Regions from separate parts of the Pseudoalteromonas sp. CNAT2-18.1 genome, predicted to be linked through region 2. Evidence: predicted binding sites of a transcription regulator. Region 2 holds the regulator's gene; each other region holds the start of a gene.
The links. Region 2 encodes LexA, which represses DNA repair genes until DNA is damaged. Its sites were predicted from a motif close to TACTGTATNNNNATACAGTA; they were not measured.
Positions count from the first base shown of each region.

Region 1: a site for LexA is predicted at 1,596-1,615, ahead of MHM94_RS10635 (YebG family protein). Genes of this name have one in related genera too.
Region 3: a site for LexA is predicted at 2,961-2,980, ahead of dinG (ATP-dependent DNA helicase DinG). Genes of this name have one in related genera too.

Region 1 covers NZ_JAKRFR010000004.1:293,243-300,168, forward strand. Annotated here, with positions in the region: gene MHM94_RS10630 (amino acid aminotransferase) at 18-1,211, shown strand; gene MHM94_RS10635 (YebG family protein) at 1,268-1,579, opposite strand; gene MHM94_RS10640 (ComEA family DNA-binding protein) at 1,796-2,092, shown strand; gene MHM94_RS10645 (DUF6170 family protein) at 2,128-2,430, opposite strand; gene dsbB (disulfide bond formation protein DsbB) at 2,427-2,948, opposite strand; gene MHM94_RS10655 (GNAT family N-acetyltransferase) at 3,714-4,208, shown strand; gene MHM94_RS10660 (serine hydrolase domain-containing protein) at 4,310-5,416, shown strand; gene MHM94_RS10665 (hypothetical protein) at 5,821-6,243, shown strand; gene MHM94_RS10670 (hypothetical protein) at 6,663-6,926, shown strand, end outside.
Region 2 covers NZ_JAKRFR010000005.1:434,376-441,301, reverse strand. Annotated here, with positions in the region: gene MHM94_RS13670 (hotdog fold thioesterase) at 1-276, opposite strand, end outside; gene grxB (glutaredoxin 2) at 286-921, opposite strand; gene MHM94_RS13660 (DUF924 family protein) at 1,020-1,550, shown strand; gene MHM94_RS13655 (STAS/SEC14 domain-containing protein) at 1,551-1,916, opposite strand; gene MHM94_RS13650 (HNH endonuclease family protein) at 1,982-2,731, opposite strand; gene lexA (transcriptional repressor LexA) at 2,951-3,568, shown strand; gene coxB (cytochrome c oxidase subunit II) at 3,887-5,020, shown strand; gene ctaD (cytochrome c oxidase subunit I) at 5,017-6,591, shown strand; gene MHM94_RS13630 (cytochrome c oxidase assembly protein) at 6,591-6,926, shown strand, end outside.
Region 3 covers NZ_JAKRFR010000002.1:701,215-708,140, forward strand. Annotated here, with positions in the region: gene MHM94_RS06610 (TonB-dependent receptor) at 1-297, opposite strand, end outside; gene MHM94_RS06615 (DNA polymerase II) at 544-2,844, opposite strand; gene dinG (ATP-dependent DNA helicase DinG) at 2,992-5,064, shown strand; gene MHM94_RS06625 (TSUP family transporter) at 5,065-5,841, shown strand; gene MHM94_RS06630 (primosomal replication protein) at 5,841-6,449, shown strand; gene MHM94_RS06635 (histone deacetylase) at 6,446-6,926, shown strand, end outside.

The sequences.
Region 1 (6,926 bases), on a different contig from region 2:
ATAATAAAGAGAGTTCCATGTTCTCACAATTAAAACCTTTACCGACAGATCCAATTCTTGGGCTTATGGCTGCGTTTAAAGCCGACACCAATGACAAAAAAATTGACCTAGGTGTTGGCGTATACAAAGACGAGCAAGGGCAAACCCCTGTATTGAAGGCCGTTAAAAAGGCTGAAGAGTTTCGTCTCGCCAATGAAACCACTAAGTCATACATTGGGCTGGCCGGTAATTTGGAATATTGTCAGAAAATGGAGCAACTGCTACTTGGCGATGCTCACCCGGCTTTGCTAGCGGACCGTGTGCGTACAGCTCAGGCCCCAGGTGGCACGGGTTCGTTACGGGTGGCGGCAGAGTTCATTAAGCGTTGTAATGAGCAAGCCACGGTGTGGGTGACTACGCCAACATGGGCTAACCACATTAGCCTATTTGAAGCGGCTGGCCTGAATGTGAAAGAGTACCCTTACTATGACTATGATAACAAAGGTTTGTTATTTGATGACATGGTGAATACGCTCAGCCAAGTGCCTGCGGGTGATGTGGTGCTGTTACATGCATGTTGTCACAACCCAAGCGGCATGGACTTGAATTTTGCGCAGTGGCAAAAAGTAGCTGAAATCGCTAAAGTTCAAGGCTTTACAGTACTGGTTGATATCGCCTATCAAGGTTTTGGTACGAGTTTGGATGAGGATGCTGCGGGTTTGCGCCATTTGGCCTCGCAGGTAGATGAGCTAATCATTTGTTCGTCATGTTCGAAAAATTTCGGCTTATACCGTGAGCGTATTGGTGCCTGTTCGGTGATCTCAAAAGATCAAGCCACCGCTGATATTGCTAATTCAGTGATGCTCAGTGTGGTACGCAGTATTTACTCGATGCCGCCGGCACACGGTGCGGATATTGTTAATACTATTCTTAGTAGCGATGAGCTAACTGCGATGTGGCACCAAGAGCTTGATGATATGCGCTCTCGTATCAATGGTTTGCGTTCATTGCTTAAAGATAAGTTAAACGACAAATGCGAAGGCATGGACTTCTCATTTATTGAACGCCAGCACGGTATGTTCTCTTTCCTAGGGATTAACAAAGAACAGATCGAACGCCTACAAAAAGAGTACTCAATCTACATTGTCGGTTCTAGCCGTGTAAATGTGGCAGGGGTAAGCAAAGATAATATCGATTACTTTGCCGATGCCGTTGCAGCGGTTACTAAGTAACGCGAATGATAAAAAAAGCCAGCAATGCTGGCTTTTTTTATGTCTAAGAAATAGCTTTACGCCTCTTTGGCTTTGAGCTCAGTAACATTTTCCTTATCACTTGGCTCTTTGCTGGCTTTTTTTGTGGCCTTTGCTGCAGGCTTGGTACCTTTAAGTACGTGCATAAAGTCGTCTTTTTGTTTTGCTATTTCCAACGACAGGCTTTCTACTTGTTGCTCACTTAAGGGAACATCAACGCCGCCTAATAACTCTTCTAAGCTTTCGGCAATATCGAGCATCTTATCATAGGCATCGGCTTCTTTTTTGCTAGTAAAGGTCATGCGCTCGACTCCGTCTCGTTCTACAACGTATTTAGTTACAACAGCCATGGCTTCTCCTCAAGGGTACTGTTTTTTTATACAGTAAGGGTAGTGGTTGGCGATTCGCCCGTCAAGGGTTTTAATTATTCCTTTTAAAGGGTTAAGCATTTTTACCACAAAAAAGCACGATTTTATCGTTAGTTTTATTTGACACATCTCAGTAATTATTCTTTATTTACTGTTGAAGTAACAAGGACTTTTACTTTAACTTCTAAGGAGAGAAGCATGAAGCTACTAACCGCACTCTACACCACCTGTGCGCTTGTACTTACCCCAGCGGTGGTCGCTGCTGAGGCACCTCAACAAGCGAGTGAGCAGGTAACCCCAGCCAAACTTGATATTAACCAAGCATCCGAAGAACAGCTACAATCGCTGCCGGGCATTGGCCCCACTAAAGCAGCCGCCATCATCGAATATCGTCAGGTGCAAGGCAATTTCCGTAGTGTTGATGAGCTAGATGCTGTGCCAGGTATTGGTGCAAGTACGTTGGCGCAAATTCGGGAATTGGTGAAGGTAAGATAGTGGCAAAGTATTGCTGATAAACCAAAGGGCAACGTTTAGTTGCCCTTTTTATGTGCGGCGATGGCTTCATCAAGGTGAAACAGCGCGAATGCATGGCGCACTGGGAGCACAATAATAGGATAGGCGATGCCGGCTAAGAGCAGCCATGGCAACATGTGCCAGCCTTCAAAGCGCACCAGCAGCAGAAATAGTGGGGTGATCAGCAGCAGTTTAATAATATTGAGCATGACTCGGCGCTGCGCTGATAGCCTGTTTAATGAATCCGCCACTATAGCGAGTCGCTCATTGTGACTGAGCGACTTGAGTTTCGGAATTTGACTGGGAAGAAAGTAAATCATGAAGCCTTAGGTTTATAAAAAAAGCTGCTTAAGGTAATGATAATTGCAACGACTGCCATCACCGCAAAGATCACTTGCATCCACCCAGGCATTGATAACCCCATAAATTGCCAATCAATGTTGCCACAATCACCGGTAGCAGCAAAAAAGCTCGGCAGCCACTCGTGTAAAGGCATAAAGCTTGGGAAGTTAGGTTCAAATTCGCATACGAAGGCAAACGGATCTGTGGTGGTTTGCATCATGATATGTTCTTTGGCGAGCAAGAACCCCCATATACTGGCAACCAGCCAACTCGCCAGCGCCACTAGGCGTAAATACATATTTTGTGGATTAATACAGCCTAGTAAGGCCGCAAATAGTACACCCAAGACTGCTGTACGCTGATAAATGCACATAATGCATGGCGCTAAGTCCATGGCATATTGGAAATACAAAGCCGTTGCTTCGAATACGGTGGCAATCACCGCTAACAGTACCCAAGGCGCACGTTGGTGCGATAGCTTACCTAACCAGCTCATAGTTAACTCACGTCGTTGTTGATGGGCTGATTATGCCACGCCTTCGGCGCTATGCAAGCGTCTTTGCGGGCGTAAAGGTAAGCTCATTGGCGTGCCTAAGCACTTAATTTAGCGCCATTTGTGTACAAGCTAGCGTTGTTAAGTGAACAAAAAAGCTAATGAATCATTTAAAGCGGTAGGCTGGCTTCCGTTTTTGCTTATGAATCAGTGAAAATGAACAAAAAAATTATTTATTGAATTGATCGAAGAGCTATACACAGTGCGGAGCTAATGCCGATATTGAACGAATCAAAGTCTCGGCTTTCGACTAAATAAGTCCTTAATCTCTGGAAAGTACTTATAGGGGAGCATAGTATTCTCAGCATCAATTAGTGTTATATTCGATTTGCAGGTGAATGTAATAAGGAGGTTGTATGCGGGGAATTATATCTAGGTGAGCATGAATAGAGTCGCAACGTTAGTTGGGTCACTTTGAAAAGCTTATCCGGAAATAGAATCTTGTAAATTCGAACTAATTTTTTCTTTCCCTACTGAAGAAGCGGCCAAAGAGTACTTCAGAAAAACCTATCACTGGGAACATCATGATGGGATGATTAAATATCAACTTAACGGTGAATGTTTCTCGGGCTTTAAGACTGAAATAGAATTAAATGCCAACTATATTAAACACTTAACGGGCTGTTATGTAGATTTGGCATCAGAAACCCAAGGTAGCCTTCACCGTTGGAAGCTATGGATTTGAGCCTTAATAAGAACGAGCACCAAATGGAAATCAAAGTAAGGAAAACTAAAACAACCGACAGTGGCACATTGTGTATGCTGTGGCAGTTTTACCAATATCACCAAAGTTCATTTGATCAAGAGGATGTAGGTACTGACGGGCGCTTTGATATTGATGAACAATACCTCAATTCCATTGTTTGCGGTGAACAAGAGTGTGCCGCTTATCTAATTTTTGTTTCTGACCAGGTTGCAGGCTTTGCCACTGTTGAGACGACCGAGATTCGGGGTAAAGAAATGCCGGAATTGGCTGATATATTTATCCTCCCTAAATATCGAAAGCAAGGTGTCGGGAAATTTGTCGTTCAACACTTGATGCAAGCTGTGAGCGAACAATGGCATGTAGCAGTTTATATAAACGACAGCTTGGCGTTGAAGTTTTGGAGTAACTTGTTTACTCAATTAAATGTGGCTCTTGTTGAGAAAGTGGAGCCTGCTGAAACAGAAGGCTTTCACGAGTTTGTCATTACCAATGCCTAACAGAATAAATACGTGAACGACGTTGTAAGCTTGGCTGACACTTGCTTCCCGCTCAAGCTTAAAACAGCTCGTATCATGGAGCAGAACACACAAGGAAAGTTATGATTAGAACTATCTTGATAATATCGGGGGCTTTTTTTGCCAACGTTTCTATTGGCAAAGAAATTAAAGATATATCTGAGCTCACAAAGCGTTTGGACGATGGTGTACCGCAAATTTTAGAAAAGCACAAAGCTCCCGGCGTTGCTCTGGCATTCGTTAGTGGAAGTAGAGTTGTGGGCTTTCGTTCCTATGGTTTTGCTGACGTTGCGGCTAAAACTGAAATTACTCAAAGGACTTTGTTCAATGTAGGCTCTATTTCTAAGCTGGTTACTGCTTGGGGAGCAATGCAATTAGTCGCTCAAGGCAAAGTAGATCTCGATACACCAATTAATCAATATCTTAAACGCTGGCAAATTCCCCAATCTGATTTTGATGTAAAAAAAGTCACACTAAGAAATATTCTGTCCCACACTTCCGGCCTGTCTTTGGGGCCTTATACCGGGTGGGAGTCTCGCGACAAGTTATCCTCTATTGTCGACTCACTAAATGGTAATAACAACGGCGCTGGACCCGTTGAACTTATCCATGCGCCAAATACAAAGTGGTCTTATTCCGGTGGTGGATATTCAGTGGTACAACTGTTAATTGAAGATGTATCCGGCATGACATTTGAAGCTTATATGCAGAAAAATGTATTCGAACCTCTGAATATGAAGGATTCAACGTTCAATATTACTGAGATAGTAATGAGTAAGTCGGCAACACCTTATGATGATACCGGTAAAGTCACGGGGATGGTGTACTTCAATGAACAAGCAGCGGCGGGCTTACAAACAACGGCTGTAGATTTAGCTCGCTTCAATATGGCAGTTTTGCGTAATAGTGATGGACATTACAACGGTTCAATTTTGTTGCCAGAAAAGCTCATAGATCTAATGATTAAGCCAGCTCCAAATACTAACGGGCGCTGGAGCATGAGCTATGTTGTGGACACAGAAAACAACAGTCTCGGATTTGCTGGATTTAATCGAGGCTGGGTCTCTCTATCACGTTCTGTCACAGACCTAAATTTTGGTTACGTGATATTAAATAATAGTAGTATCGGTGCTGTGAACAATGAAATTGATAGCCTCATACTTTCTACCGTTAAACAAGAGCGCAATTAAATTACATAAAAAACACTTTCAGTGGATAGACTGCGGTGCCTGCGTGTTATGTGTCGAGGAAGCTATGAAGCCCAAGAAGCCAACAATCATGGGAATGGCAGAGTTTGAGCCATCAGCGAGGTGTCCTAATTGTACATTGATAATGTATTTGGGAAACATATGTCCGCATTGTGATTATTTACTTAGCCAGTCAGAACAAAGAGCTCAAAATTTGTTTTGGAGAAAGTCTAGAAACACAGGTTATGTGTATGGCTTTATGTTTTTCATTATTTTCCTATTTATACTGCCTTGGTTGCTTAGCATGTAGCCTCAATCAAAGGTGTCTAAGTTTTATGCGGAGCTGTAAATTTAGCCAACTATGTTTAGTCGATTATAAAGGTGCTTGAAAAATCAAGGTTCAATATATGTTCTGGAGAAGTTTGTTAATTGGATTAACAACAGTGTTTGCTTGGCTACCTGCATCATTTCTTATGATATTTGCGCTAATCGGCTTGTTTGGTGGCGTTGCAAATATTTTCACTATGCCGATTGGTTTCAGCTTACAATGGATTCTTTGTTCCTTGGGTGGAATACTTGGCTATGTAGCATTAACCTCTGTGAGTTGGGGTTTCAAGCTCAAGCATAAAGTTCGATTGTTATTTCTTATTTTTGGCTTTTTGTCTCTAATATTCACTCATTCCTCAGTCATTGACCTTGATGGTGACTTATTCAAATTAGGTGATGGTTGGGTTGAGCTCTATATGCTTTTATGCCCAGCTATATTTTTAGCTGTTCACATAGTCTTGCACTTGTTTTGGATGTCGCAAGACAATTTAGCAAGTGCATAATCTATTAATGGGAGTTAAACCCTTGACTAGCGTTTGTCTTTCGCTCGCTTTAATCATGTGCATGCAGCTATGAACGGGCGTTACTTTCACAGGGGATGATATGGAAATCGAAGACTTAATAAGCATTTTACAATCTGGCAACGAACGTGAGATATCGGATATTTCATATAGCCTGATGAATGTGTCAGACAATACCTTTTTACAAAATCTCGCGGGCAGCCTTGAGTTAATAACGCCATTGTCTAGTTCTTCTTATTGGTCCTCTCAAGGAAATAAGCACCGCGTGCGTGTATCAATAGATAGAATTACAACGTTTCTCGAGGCTGTGAGAACAACGGGCTGCAGGTGCGCGAAATACCTCCAGCTACCTTACTTTGCCCACAGTGAAGCGGATAAAGGCATGATAGAAATAATATTAAATGAGGCAGACCCACAAACGAGGAAGTCGAAAATCACCTGTCAATGTACAGCTTGTGCTCAATACTATGTTGCGCATGAGTTCGACGCGGGATTTGGGCGCAGAGCTCAGTGGGAAAAGCTCGCAAAACCATGAAAAAGATGCCTTCTACTGTTATTCCAATTTAAGAATCGGCTCGGTTACGGTAGGGTTGTTTTTGAGAATTCATCACGTAAAGAGGAATACTTACTTGGAAACGGATCTTCAACAAAAATTGACAAATATT
Region 2 (6,926 bases):
GATCTCCTGGCCGACGCAGTAGTATTTGCGGGTATCGACCACAAAATTGGCGGCGTAGCTGGCCACAGTTTCGGCTAATGCCACGTAAACGCCGCCATGAACAATGCCCATGGGGTTATATAATTCGTTGCTCACAGGGAGGCAGGCGACCAGGTAATCGTCGCCTATCTCTGTAATCTCAATGCCGAGTTTAGTCATTAAGGTGCCTTTTTCACCTACACCTAAATCAAGCTTTTTACATAAGGCTAAATCAATCTCTTGGGCCCAAATACTCATCTGTAATCCTTAAATAGCAACGCGGGTAAAGGTTTTAATTCGGTGTTCAGTGGCTAATGTATCGACATAGTTGAGTACATGCTCTGGAAAGGTTAAGCCTTTGACCACAGTGAGGTTGCGCAGAAAAGGAAACAACGCCACATCGGCCCAAGTAATATGTTCTGGGGTTTGCAGCCATGTTAACTCACTCAATGCGTGCTCCATCGTGGCGATGTCAGCGTCGCTATTGGCTAACACGCTATCGAAAGATTCGCCCAGGCGCTGCTCTTTCTTCTCGCGAAAATAGCTGATAGCGGTATCAATAGCGTATTCCGGCAGGGCCAGTTGCGGCCAACGCACAAAGGTCAGCCGTAAAAAGGTTTCAAGATGCTTTTCAACCCACTGCTGGGCTTGACTAAAGTGCTCTCCCTGTGACAGCTCCTTGTTGGCAAGAGTACAGAAATACTCGGCAATATCTAAGCTTTCGGCCATCGCGGTATCATCATCTTTGACCAAAATAGGCACTATTTTTTTACCCACTAACTGGTTGGGCGTGGCCTCGTCATCGTTGAGTAGGAAGCGCACATCCACCTCTAGCCCCAAGGCGCGTGCAACCAGTAATGACTTTATACAATAGGGGCAATGTTCAAATATAAACAGCTTCATAAAAAATACCTCAGAGCTTGCGAATTACTACCTTTTGGCCTTAGCTGTAACTAAACAATAGTTGCCGGACGAAAGCAAACTTTCGCCATTAGATCATCATGCAATATGAATCCGTTTACGAATTTTGGTTTACTCACAGCAGTCCACAGGATTGGTTTAAAAAAAGCGCCGACTTTGACGCCACAGTAAAAAAGCAATTTTTACCTACTTACGAGGCAGCGCGCCAAGGCGAGCTTTATTCTTGGCGAAAATCTGCTCGAGGCGCGTTATGTGAAATTATAGTGCTGGATCAGTTTCCTCGTAATATGTTCCGCGATACGGCCCAAGCGTTTGCAACCGATGCACTGGCTTTATGTTTGGCGCAGAATGCGGTGGAGAAAAAGTTTGCTTTAGAACTTGATGATACCGAGCGTAGTTTCTTATACATGCCCTATATGCACAGTGAGAGCCAGGCGATTCATGTGGTGGCAGAGCAGCTTTTTCGGCCCTTAAGTAACTATAAATATGAACTGGCTCACAAAGAAATCATTGACCGTTTTGGGCGTTATCCACATCGTAATGATATTCTCGGTCGGCAATCGAGCGACGCTGAGCAGGCGTTTTTGAATCAGCCTGGTAGCCGCTTTTAGTTAAGGGCTTTGTGCCCAGCGCTTCGCTTGTTCACGTTGTTCATAACGAAAGGATTTAACCTCTGCATGAATAAAGTGTGCGCCAAGGTGCTTGGCAAAGTCACCAAGCAACGAATTGGTGGCAATGGCTACTTTATTCACCTTTTGATGATGGTCGCGCACAAATTGCAGATGAGAGAGTAACGCGGCAAATGAGTCCCACCCCGGAAAGTGTTCAGTAGCAATAATGAGAGCATGTAGCTTTGCATGCTGTTCAATATAAGGGTCGATAATACGCACGGCTGCTGCAAAGTCTTCTGCTGTCAGCTGGCCTTGTGGTTCGAGTAGGGCGGTATTGTGTGTTTCGTTTATAGTGATATTGAGCATATATCCTCGCCAACGAGTTCATTGGATGCTCTATCAATATAGAATATTTACTTACAAGCGGTTGGTTATTGGTGCAAGGTTGTAGGTAGTGCGCTGAGGTTTAAAGTTTCACCTACGCAGCTTTGCAGCAAACTCTGAACTTGGTCTTTTTCGTTTTGCGAGTAGCGAAGGTCATATTTGCTCATGATGTAATTAAAGCGCTGAATGTACTGACAGCGGTAATCTTGATGCGGCGGCAACCATTGCCAAGGGCCTTTTGCGCCTTTGCTACGATTTAGGCCATCATCAACAGCAAGCAAATTCTCCATATCGTTGGCAAATTGTGCCTTTTGCGAACGACTCCAAGTGGCAGCACCGTGTTCATAGGCAAATTTAAGCGGCACAATATGGTCTATATCTAAGTCATCGTCATTGCGTAGTATCTGCCCCGAATAAGGGTCATGCCACTGGCCGCTGGTGACGGTGCAGCGCGCTTGAGTGGTGTAGCTTACATCACTGTGTGATTGGGCAATCAGCACTTCAGCACGGGCGTCTTGGCAGTCGTGATCGGTGTCTAACCAATGTGGCCAGTTATCCCGATGATAACTATTTTCTGATGTTTGTTTAGTGTAGTTCTTTGGTAAACGTCCACCGTCTGCTAGACAGCTTTCTAAGTTCGCATAGGGGGTAAAAGATTGAGTGCGTTGATAATGAGCCGAATCTTCAGGGTGACAAAGGCCGCTGCGCGACATCTTGACCGTATCGGCTTTGCACGCACCTATCGTCAGTGCCGAAATAAGTAAAAGGAACGCTGAAAATACACCTTGGCGAGTCATCTAACTGCTTAATAACATGACTAAAACAGCGCTACTTTAAAGCATTGTCGCGCATTCGTCACCTATCACTTTATGAGTATGAGGTGAGGTTGCATATGAACAAAAGCGAAGTTGCATTAATTAAGGTTGCAACGGTCAGCAAATTCCCTGATTTTATTTGCGATTTTCATTTAACTGTATATACTCACAGTTAAATGTACTGTATGGAAACCCAGTTGTATGCGCCCATTAACTAAACGCCAATCGCAAATTCTTGAGCTGATTAAAGTCTTTATTAAAGATACCGGCATGCCGCCGACGCGTGCAGAAATTGCACAAACACTGGGGTTTCGCAGTGCTAACGCCGCAGAAGAACATCTTAAGGCGTTGGCTAAGAAAGGCGTAATCAAAATGAAGCCTGGCGCGAGTCGAGGTATTCAATTGGTCGAGGAAGAAGAACCCGAACAATTGGGCCTGCCTTTAATTGGCCGCGTTGCTGCGGGCGAGCCCATTCTTGCCCAACAGCATATAGAGAGTCACTGCCAGATAGACCCACTGTTGTTCAAGCCTGCTGCAGATTATTTGCTGCGCGTAAATGGCATGAGTATGAAAGATATCGGCATTATGGATGGTGACTTATTAGCGGTACATCGCACTCAAGTGGCTGAAAACGGCCAAGTGGTGGTCGCGCGGGTTGATGAAGATGTCACCGTGAAGCGCTTAGAAAAAGCTGGGCGTAAGGTTCTGCTGCATGCAGAGAATGAAGAATTCACACCTATTGAAGTCGATTTAGAGAACGAATCCTTTAATATTGAAGGCTTAGCTGTAGGTGTGATCCGAAACGCCGACTGGATGTAATTAAATTTACTTATTTTGCCTCTAATAGGTCTGTTATTAGGGGCTTTCCCCATGTTCCCTCCTTAGCCACAGTGCTTTCTAACAGCTTGAATCTACCTGTTAATTTATTAATAAAACGTAAACAAAAATAGTGTATTAACTTGCTATTAGCTCAATCTTTGACTAATTGGTTATATTACAGGCTTTGCTGGTCGGTTTTTCAACAGTTTATTTAGGGTCAAAGTTGTCGACTGGTAAAAGCATAATAATAACGAAGATTGGGTATTAAGCTGTAACCGCCTCTTCCTTGCATTGCGCAACAATAAGGAGATGGTACACATGAAGAAGCTGAGCTCCCTCATGTTGCTATGTCTGTTATTCCCTCAATTGGTGTCCGCGAATAGCAAGTACAACTTGCGCCAAGGGGTAACTGACATTAGCGAAAATGTTTACCAACTACACATGACCATATTTATTATATGCTGTGTGATTGGTGTGGTTGTTTTCGCGGTGATGTTTTGGGCGCTGCTCAAACACCGCAAGTCAAAAGGGGTCACCCCCGCTACCTTTCATGAAAGCACCAAAGTAGAAATACTTTGGACAGCGATTCCATTTGTTATTCTTATAGCTATGGCTGTTCCGGCCACCAAAACCCTGATTGCTATGGAGGATACAACAAAGGCCGATATCACCATTAAGGTGACTGGTTCACAATGGAAATGGCACTACGAGTATATGGGTCACGATGTGGGCTTCTACTCACTGCTGTCAACGCCTCAAGAGCAAATCAAAAATGCGCAAAATAAGGGCGACAATTACCTCCTCGAAGTAGATAAACCCTTGGTTATTCCCACTAATCAAAAAGTACGTTTTTTAATGACCTCAGATGACGTCATTCACTCTTGGTGGGTGCCCGATTTTGCAGTAAAGAAAGACGCTAACCCTGGGTTTATCAACGAAGCTTGGACACGCGTAAACGAACCGGGTACGTATCGCGGCCAGTGCGCCGAGTTATGCGGTAAAGACCACGGCTTTATGCCGGTGGTCGTAGAAGCAAAACCCCCTGAAGAGTTTGACGCTTGGCTGGCAGAGCAGAAACAAGCGAAGCAAGCTCAGGCGCAGGCCGATGCTGAGCTGCTAGAACAAATCCTCTCTGAAGATGAGCTAATGGCATCGGGCGAGCAAGTGTACATCACGCGCTGTGCAGCTTGTCATCAGCCTACGGGGCTCGGTTTACCTGGAGTCTTCCCCGCCATTAAAGGCAGTCCAATAGCCACCGGCGATATTAACGACCATATCGATATTGTGGTGCACGGTAAGCCAGGGACTGCGATGCAGGCATTTGTCGGTCAACTTACGCTTAAAGAGTTGGCTGCGGTGGTTACTTACCAACGCAATGCCTTTGGTAATGAAACCGGTGACATCGTTCAACCAAGCGTGATTCAGGCCTATATTGATGGGGAGGAACAATGAGTACAGCAGCTGCAACACATGAACATCACGGGCCTGCAACCGGAATAAAACGCTGGCTTTTTACTACTAACCACAAAGACATCGGCACCTTGTACTTATTATTTTCGTTGTTGATGTTTTTAACCGGTGGCGCCATGGCAATGGTGATCCGAGCCGAGCTATTCCAACCAGGACTTCAGCTGGTTGACCCTCATTTTTTCAACCAAATGACCACAGTACATGGTTTGATTATGGTCTTCGGCGCCGTGATGCCTGCCTTTACGGGCTTAGCTAACTGGATGATCCCCATGATGATTGGCGCGCCAGATATGGCTTTGCCGCGAATGAATAACTGGAGCTTTTGGATTCTGCCATTCGCTTTTGCCATCCTATTGCTGTCGCTGTTTATGGAAGGCGGCGGTCCGGCCTTTGGGTGGACCTTCTATGCGCCCTTATCGACCACCTACAGCAACGACAATACTGCCCTGTTTGTATTTGCCATTCACATTATGGGGATAAGCTCCATCATGGGGGCCATTAATGTCATTGTCACCATCGTTAATATGCGTGCTCCAGGGATGAAGTGGATGAAATTACCGCTATTTGTGTGGACCTGGTTGATCACTGCGTTTTTATTAATTGCAGTGATGCCGGTGTTGGCGGGTGCGGTGACCATGGTGCTCACTGATAAGTATTTTGGCACTGATTTCTTCAATGCCGCCGGTGGTGGCGACCCTGTGATGTTCCAGCATATCTTTTGGTTCTTTGGTCACCCGGAAGTGTACATTATGATTTTGCCAGCGTTTGGCATTATCTCCACCATAGTTCCTACCTTTTCACGCAAAAAACTGTTCGGCTATTCGTCCATGGTATATGCCACGGCCTCCATCGCCTTGCTGTCTTTTGTGGTGTGGGCCCACCATATGTTTACCACTGGTATGCCATTGGCCGGGGAATTGTTCTTTATGTACTCGACCATGTTGATATCGGTGCCAACGGGAGTAAAAGTATTTAACTGGGTAGCCACTATGTGGCGCGGTGCCATCAGCTTTGAAATACCAATGATGTTTGCTATAGCCTTTATTGTGTTGTTTACCCTCGGGGGCTTCTCAGGATTGATGTTGGCAATTACCCCAGTGGATTTCCAGTACCATGACACCTACTTCGTGGTGGCGCACTTCCATTATGTTTTAGTGACCGGGGCGGTGTTCTCGATTATGGCCGCTGCTTATTACTGGCTGCCAAAATGGACTGGGCACATGTATAGCACCACGTTAGCGAAATGGCATTTCTGGCTGTCGTTAGTCAGCGTTAATGTGCTGTTCTTCCCCATGCATTTTGTAGGTTTGGCGGGTATGCCACGACGTATTCCAGACTATGCGCTGCAGTTTGCTGATTTTAACGCCATTATCAGTATTGGTGGTTTCGCCTTTGGACTCTCTCAACTGCTGTTCGTTGCCGTGGTGTTCAAGTGCATCAAGGCTGGAGAGCAAGCACCAGCGAAAGTGTGGGATAGCGCAGAAGGCTTGGAGTGGGAGGTAGCATCTCCGGCACCCTACCACACCTTTGAAACGCCACCTAAGGTGCAGTAATGAACCACGCACCGTTATTAAAGAAACTAGTCATCAGCGTCATCGGCATGTTTGCGTTCGCCTTTGCCTTGGTGCCGCTTTACGACGTGTTCTGCGAAGTAACAGGGCTTAATGGTAAGCCCTCACTCGAACAGGCGCAGCAAAGCGAGCATGTGGATGACTCTCGCGAAGTGACGGTGAGCTTTACAACCCATGCGCAAAGTGGTGCCCCCTTTGAAGTGTTAGCGCAAAAGCAAGAAGTGGTGGTGAAACCCGGGGCGATGACAGTGGTGACATTCGCCGCAGCGAATACCAGTGGTGAGCCGCGAGTCATGCAGGCTATTCCATCTGTTTCT
Region 3 (6,926 bases), on a different contig from region 2:
ACCGGTTGCGCCATTTGATTGGAACGCAGTTTGCGATGCCTCGATTTGCGGCAGGTTATTCATGATATCTTCGACGCGGGTAAAGCCCGACATAGCGATATCTTCTGCAGAGGTTACTTGTACTGGAGTAGCTGTTTCAAGATCAGTACGTTTGATACGCGAACCGGTTACTTCGATACGCTCAACATCATCAGCACCTTCTTCAGCAGCAATGGCACTTGCTGAAATGCCTGCTGTTGAAGCAGCACCAAAAACAAGTGCTAAACGCACTGATTTTGCGATTTTGCTATTTAACATTAGATTCTCCCTGGATCACTTGTAGACGTGATTGTTTTTATCGCGGCTGTTAACCGCTTGTAATTAAATGCACTAAGCAATGCACTTTGGTTACGATAATAAACAATTAAAGAATCCAGGGTCAACACCAAATTAACAAAACACCACCAAAAGTAACAACCAATCAAAAAACAGACAGAACAACACGACACCATATTGGAAATCTGGAGCAAACCAAATCAGCGTGTAAATAGCAGGTCTTTAAGATTAAATTAATGTAAACTGACTATCTAGAGGGCAGTGAAGCGATACGTCGCACACATCAGCAATGTCATCGATGATGGGTTTTAGCTGTTTCTCAAGGTAATGTGCTAAGTCCAGTGGCCTACTGCTAGGGGTGCAGCGAGGACCATCAACTGTTATAACGTACTCAACCCAATCACCTTTAGCGTAACTTTGAGTACTATTTCGTGCAGCTTTCACATGAGGGGGAGTTGCTTTGGTGTATTCATCAGGGTTTTTGCCTAAGCGTTTGGCATAAGTTAAGAGCTGAGCGTTATCCCCTTTTTGTAAAATGTTAACATAATTATCAATGATATGTTGCAGATTTGCACCAGTGAATAATCCTTGAAACAGTTCACCTTGAAACTTTCTCGCCAGTGGCGTCCAATCGCTACGCACCGACTCCATACCTTTAAAAACGAGTTCTCGGTGCTTCTGGACCAATAAACCAGTGTAACGTTTCTTCGTTCCCACGTCTTTATGCCTTGCCTTGGGCATAAAAAAAGGTCGATATAGGCTTTCGTATTCAAGCTCCAAATAGCTAGGTATTCCATAGCTTTGTTCAAGTATTTGTCGCCAACGGTCGTTAATTTTTGTCACTAACTCTTTAGCTAACGCATGACTTTGTTCGTCACTAAGCTCTTCGGGTAGTGCGATAAAGGTGGAGTCGGTATCGCCGTAAATCACATCAACGCCATATTCAATGAGCCACTGTCGCGTTGTTTGCATAATATCGTGCCCGCGCAGGGTAATCGAACTGGCTAGTCTAGGGTCGTAAAAGCGACAGCCTTTTGAGCCAAGCACGCCGTATAGGCTGTTCATGATAATCTTGATGGCCTGCTGAAGATGAGGGTCGCGGTGCTTTTTGGCCTCTTGACGGGCCTGTGCGAGGCTGGCAACCAAATCAGGAAGATGATGCTTGCTGCGAGAAAAAAATGCCTCATGATACCCAACAATTGCGTCATCAGGGGCATTGAGTCCCTCTATTAAGCCCATGGGATCGATACAAAAGGTACGAATAATACTCGGATAAAGGCTTTTAAAGTCAAGGACTGCAACATTTTGATAAAGACCGGGCACCGAGTCCATCACATAACCGCCTGGGCTGTCGAAGGTCAATCCATGATCGCCTAAATTAGGAGCCACATAGCCACTGCGATGTAACAATGGCAAATAAAGGTTGGTGAACGCCGCCACCGACCCTCCTAGCCGTTCTAATGGCAGCCCTGTAAGCTGGGTCCGCACAATAGCAAAGTCGACCAATTCAAGACGAGCAAAGATGGCTAATACAAGCTCACAGTCTTTTAAGTTATATTCAGCAAGTTGCAGTTTATCTTCGTTGAAAAGCCGGGAAATCTCGGAAACTTTGTCTTTGTTTTCGATAAGCTTTCGCTCGCCAAGGATTTCGTGGGCAACATTATCAAGGGCAAAGCTGGGGTAATAATATGTGGCGTTTTTAAGCATATCAATGCCATCAAGTACAGCGCGCCCGGGAACTATAAGCTTAGCGACTTTTCCTCCGCGCCACACAACCGCCTCATTATTGCGTCCTAAATTAAGACGAATACCCAATTGTTGAGCGCGATAGCACAGCAGCTGAAAGTCAAAGTCGATCACATTCCAACCAACGATCACATCAGGGTCTATATGGTGTATGTGCTCTTGTAACCGCACGAGCAAAGCGGCCTCATCCTCAACATACTCAAGCCACGAGCGCTCTTCGGTGCTACGCCCAACCATCAGCACCTTTTTAAACCGTTCACTCACCAAGCCAACACTGTAAAGCACCCCATCGCCACTGCATTCAATATCCAGCGATAAAACCCGCAAAGTGGGCCGGTAGTGGGGATGGCTTTTAAACCGCGCTTGGACTAAGGAGCCATTAGCACTGGAGGTGCCGTCTACCCATACGCCGCCGCGAATAAATCGCTCCATTAAGAAGCGCTCGTGCGCGCGGATATCATCCTCGTATAACGTAATTCCTTGCTCTTTAAGCTGTTCTCGCGCCGCATAAAACTGATTCAAGTGCGTGAAATAACACCCTGCCATGGGTTTACCGGCAAAAGAGTGCAGCGTTACTGTGCGTATATCACAAGGTAAGTTAGCGGCTTGAAGTAATTTTATCACTCGCTGCTGCTGCGATTGGGCAACGAAAAATACCGCAGACTCAGCGACAGATTGTGCTTTAACTGGGCCGCTGTCTGTGGCCAGCCAAAAGACATGACTGATACCATCGCTCAGTTGCCGTGTTTGCGCGGAAAGGATAAACCCTGCTATTGGAGCCAACCGAATACCTATAGAAGTGAGTAAATACAGCGCGTTGTTTTCTATGTCTTGCCCAAGCATCACAACATAAGTGAATTGTCACTTGAGTCATATGCAGCCACACTCTAAAATGGTCGCACTGTAAATATATACATAAGTTGATACACCATGCTATCCGATCCGCTGAAAAAAACAATCCGAAACGCTCATCAGCGGATAGCTTCAAGCATGGACGATTATCGCCCTCGTGCTAGCCAAAACTACTTGGTCGCAGAAATAGCAAAAACACTCGCTGGTGAATATGATAAAAAGCAGCGCATTTGCGTGGTCGAAGCCGGAACCGGAACCGGCAAATCTTTGGCATATTGCTTAGGTGCCTTACCACTGGCACTCAAACGTAATAAAAAGCTGGTGATTGCAACCGCTACAGTGGCCTTGCAAGAGCAGTTGCTCTATAAAGAGTTACCCTTTTTTGCCCAGCACAGCGGTCTTACTTTTAGTTATGATTTGGTCAAAGGCCGGGGGCGCTATATCTGCGCCCATAAGCTCCATAACGCCGTCAATGGCGAACAAGAGCAACTCGCGTTGATGCCCACTTTGAGCTCCCCTTTGAGTGACATGGAGCAAAAATGCCTGCATCAGCTGCATGATGCTTACCAAAACAAACAGTGGCAAGGTGACCGAGACTCATGGGCCGACGTGATCCCAGATCGCGTATGGCACCTTATTGCCTGTGATAAGCATGCCTGCCAACGGCAGATGAAAGCGCACCAAACTTGTCCTTTCCATCTTGCGCGGCAAAAAATAGCGCAAATGGATGTGTTAGTGGCCAATCACAGTCTATTATTGGCCGATTTGGAGCTCGGCGGTGGCGTGATTTTGCCGGAGCCAGAAAACTGTATTTATGTGATTGATGAAGCACACCACTTACCGCATATCACTCGCGACTTTTCATCTGCCGCAGCCACCTTAAAAGGGACTCAGGATTGGCTCGAGAAACTACTCAAATTTAGCGGCAAATTGGCGCAAACCATTTTTAGTGCCAGCGCATCAGGTAGCCAGTTTAAACTCAATGATGCCCTTGATGATGTGGCCAGAGGCATGAAAGCCGTGCTGAGTATGCTTGATAGTGCAGACTTTCAATACACCGAAGACGACACCTATCGTTTCTCACACGGAGTGCTGCCGCAACAGCTCACAGTGCAAGCCAAAGATATCAGTGAAGCCAGTAAAACGGCGCTACGCACCCTCAACAAGATGCACGAAGCGCTCAGTAGTGACGTAAATGATGGCGATGTGAAGCCGTTTATTGCTGACCCTATTTTAGCTGAGAGTGGGCAATATATAGCCCGTTTAGAAACGCTACAAAAGCTGTGGCAAAGTTATGCTAAAGAAAGCGAAAGCGTTCCTCATGCCAGGTGGATAAAGCGCATGGAGTATAAAAACCACCATGACTACCTCCTGAGTGACTGCCCTATTGAAGTGGGGTTTTACCTCAAAGATAAATTATGGCGCGAGTGTGCAGGAGCGGTATTGTGCTCGGCCACGCTCAGCGCCTTGGGCTCCTTTGAACATTTTGCCCATGAAAGCGGGCTACGCTCAGAGCAAGGAGTTAAGTTTATCAAGGTGCCCTCACCGTTTGATTACCCCAATCAAGCGCAACTGCATATTCCCAAAACCGAGTGTGAGCCAACCGACAAAGCGTTTAGCGATTACCTTGCCAAAGCACTGCCCAATACCCTAGATAAATCCAAAGCTAATCTGGTGTTGTTTGCTTCCTATTGGCAAATGCACCATGTCGCCGAACGTTTGCGTAAACAAGGGTGGGACATTTTAATGCAAGGCGAGCTATCTCGGGATACACTGATCCGACGCCATAAGCGCCGTATTGATGATGCCCAAGGCAGTGTGCTGTTTGGCACCCAAAGTTTGTCTGAAGGCCTCGATTTGCCAGGCGATTACCTGACTAATCTAGTGATCACAAAAATCCCGTTTGCGGTGCCCACCTCACCGATTGAAGAAGCGCAAGCAGAGTTTGTAGAGCAAAAAGGAGGCAACCCATTTTTATCCATTACCGTACCGGACGCCGCCAAGAAATTAGTACAAAGCTGTGGTAGACTGCTGCGCAAAGAAAGAGACAGTGGTGTGATTACCATTTTCGACCGTCGCTTAATCACCAAGCGTTATGGTAAAGCCATGCTCGATACCTTGCCGCCCTTTAAACGAAAAATAGATTATTAGATGTTTGAACTAGCTCTCGACCCATCGACTTGGGCCATTTTATGCGCCGTAGCCCTTGCTGCAGGCTTTATAGATGCTATCGCCGGCGGCGGCGGTATGTTAACCGTACCGGCCCTACTTACTGCCGGATTACCCCCGCATTTAACTCTAGGGACGAACAAGTTAGCGGCCAGTTTTGGCTCACTGACAGCCAGTGTCACCTATTACCGTAAACGTTTGTTCGACCCTAAGTTCTGGGCTGCGTCAATTCTCGCCACCGCTATCGGCGCTACCCTAGGCACCTTATTGGTCGATAGTATGAGCACCGAGTTTCTCAACAAACTCATTCCTGTGGTGATCATCGCCGTCGCTATCTACTCCTTATTTGGCAAGCTCAGTCCACAGCAGAGTAACGATTTACCGCTGCTCTCCGGCGCTATGCGCATAAAACAGTGGCTCCAAGGCTTGGCCTTAGGCTTTTTCGATGGCATGGCAGGCCCAGGCACGGGCACATTCTGGACCGCGTCAAATAGCCTCCTTTATAAAATGAGCCTGTTGATCAATTGCGGTTTAGCCCGCTCGATGAATTTTGTCAGTAACTTTATTTCGCTGATCACCTTTGTAGCACTCGGTCATGTTAACTTCTTACTCGGCGCCACCATGGGGTTATTCTTGATGTTAGGGGCCTGGCTGGGGGCTCATTCAGCTATTCGCTTCGGCTCAAAAATGATCCGCCCGGTATTTAACACCGTTGTTATTGTGTTAGCACTGAAACTCGTCTATGAGGCTTATTTGTAATGAGCTCTGGCCATGCATTAGCGCGATTACAGCAACAACTGGAGCGTCTGCGCAGCGATGCTGAACAGTTTGATAAAGCCAATTGGTTTGCTAAAAATCGTTTTATGCAATCCAAACATGCATTGTTCGATCGCAGTGTGTTTAATAGCAAAAGTATGCTGCTCGTTGATTACGTTGATGAAGTGCAAACGCAACTTGAAAGACTAACGAGAAGCCTTGAGCATCAAGGTCGTCATCAATATGGTTTCGCTCTCACGCATATTACCGAGCAAATAGAAGCCATCGTCAAAGTGCTTAAAGCAACCTCTGTGTGGGCGAAAGAAAATACACCTACGGCGAGGGCAAAAAAGTACCAAAAAGCGGTGAAAAAAATTATTCAGCCAACCAATGAGCTTTATCAAGAGCTGGCTAAAAATCACGAATTTGAACGTCGCTTGGGGCAAATGATTGACGACCGCAAACAACAGATGCATGGCGCTGATGCCACCACCGTTGCTAAGTTAAATCAGGAAGTCTTAGCGCTGCATGCACGCTTAGGACGCTGTCGTAAGGCCATTAGCGCCTGTGAAGAAAAAATACAATTAGCAGAGAAACAAGCGATACGATGAAATTATTTTATCACCCTATCTACTCTCAGCTCGACCTACCTGCTCACCATCGTTTTCCAATCAGTAAATATCAACAACTCTTCGACATGCTGTGCGCACACCCAGAACTCAAATCAGGTTTTACTATTAGTTGCGCCGAACCTATCTCGGTGAGCACGTTAGAGCTTGCTCATGATGCTGACTATGTTCATCAGTTCATCACTGGCACGTTGGCGGATAAAGCGCAAAAACGCATCGGCTTTAGCCACAGCGACGCATTGGTAGAGCGCACCCTACAATCAGTTGGCAACACTTTGGGCGCAGCCCAAGCCGCACTTAAAGACGGGGCCGCGATGAATTTAGCGGGCGGTTACCACCATGCCTTTGGTAACTATGGCAGTGGCTTTTGTATTTTTAATGATGCTATCACCGCAGCCCGATATTTGTATCAAGCGGGGCTCATTGATAACGCCCTTATTATTGATTTAGATGTTCACC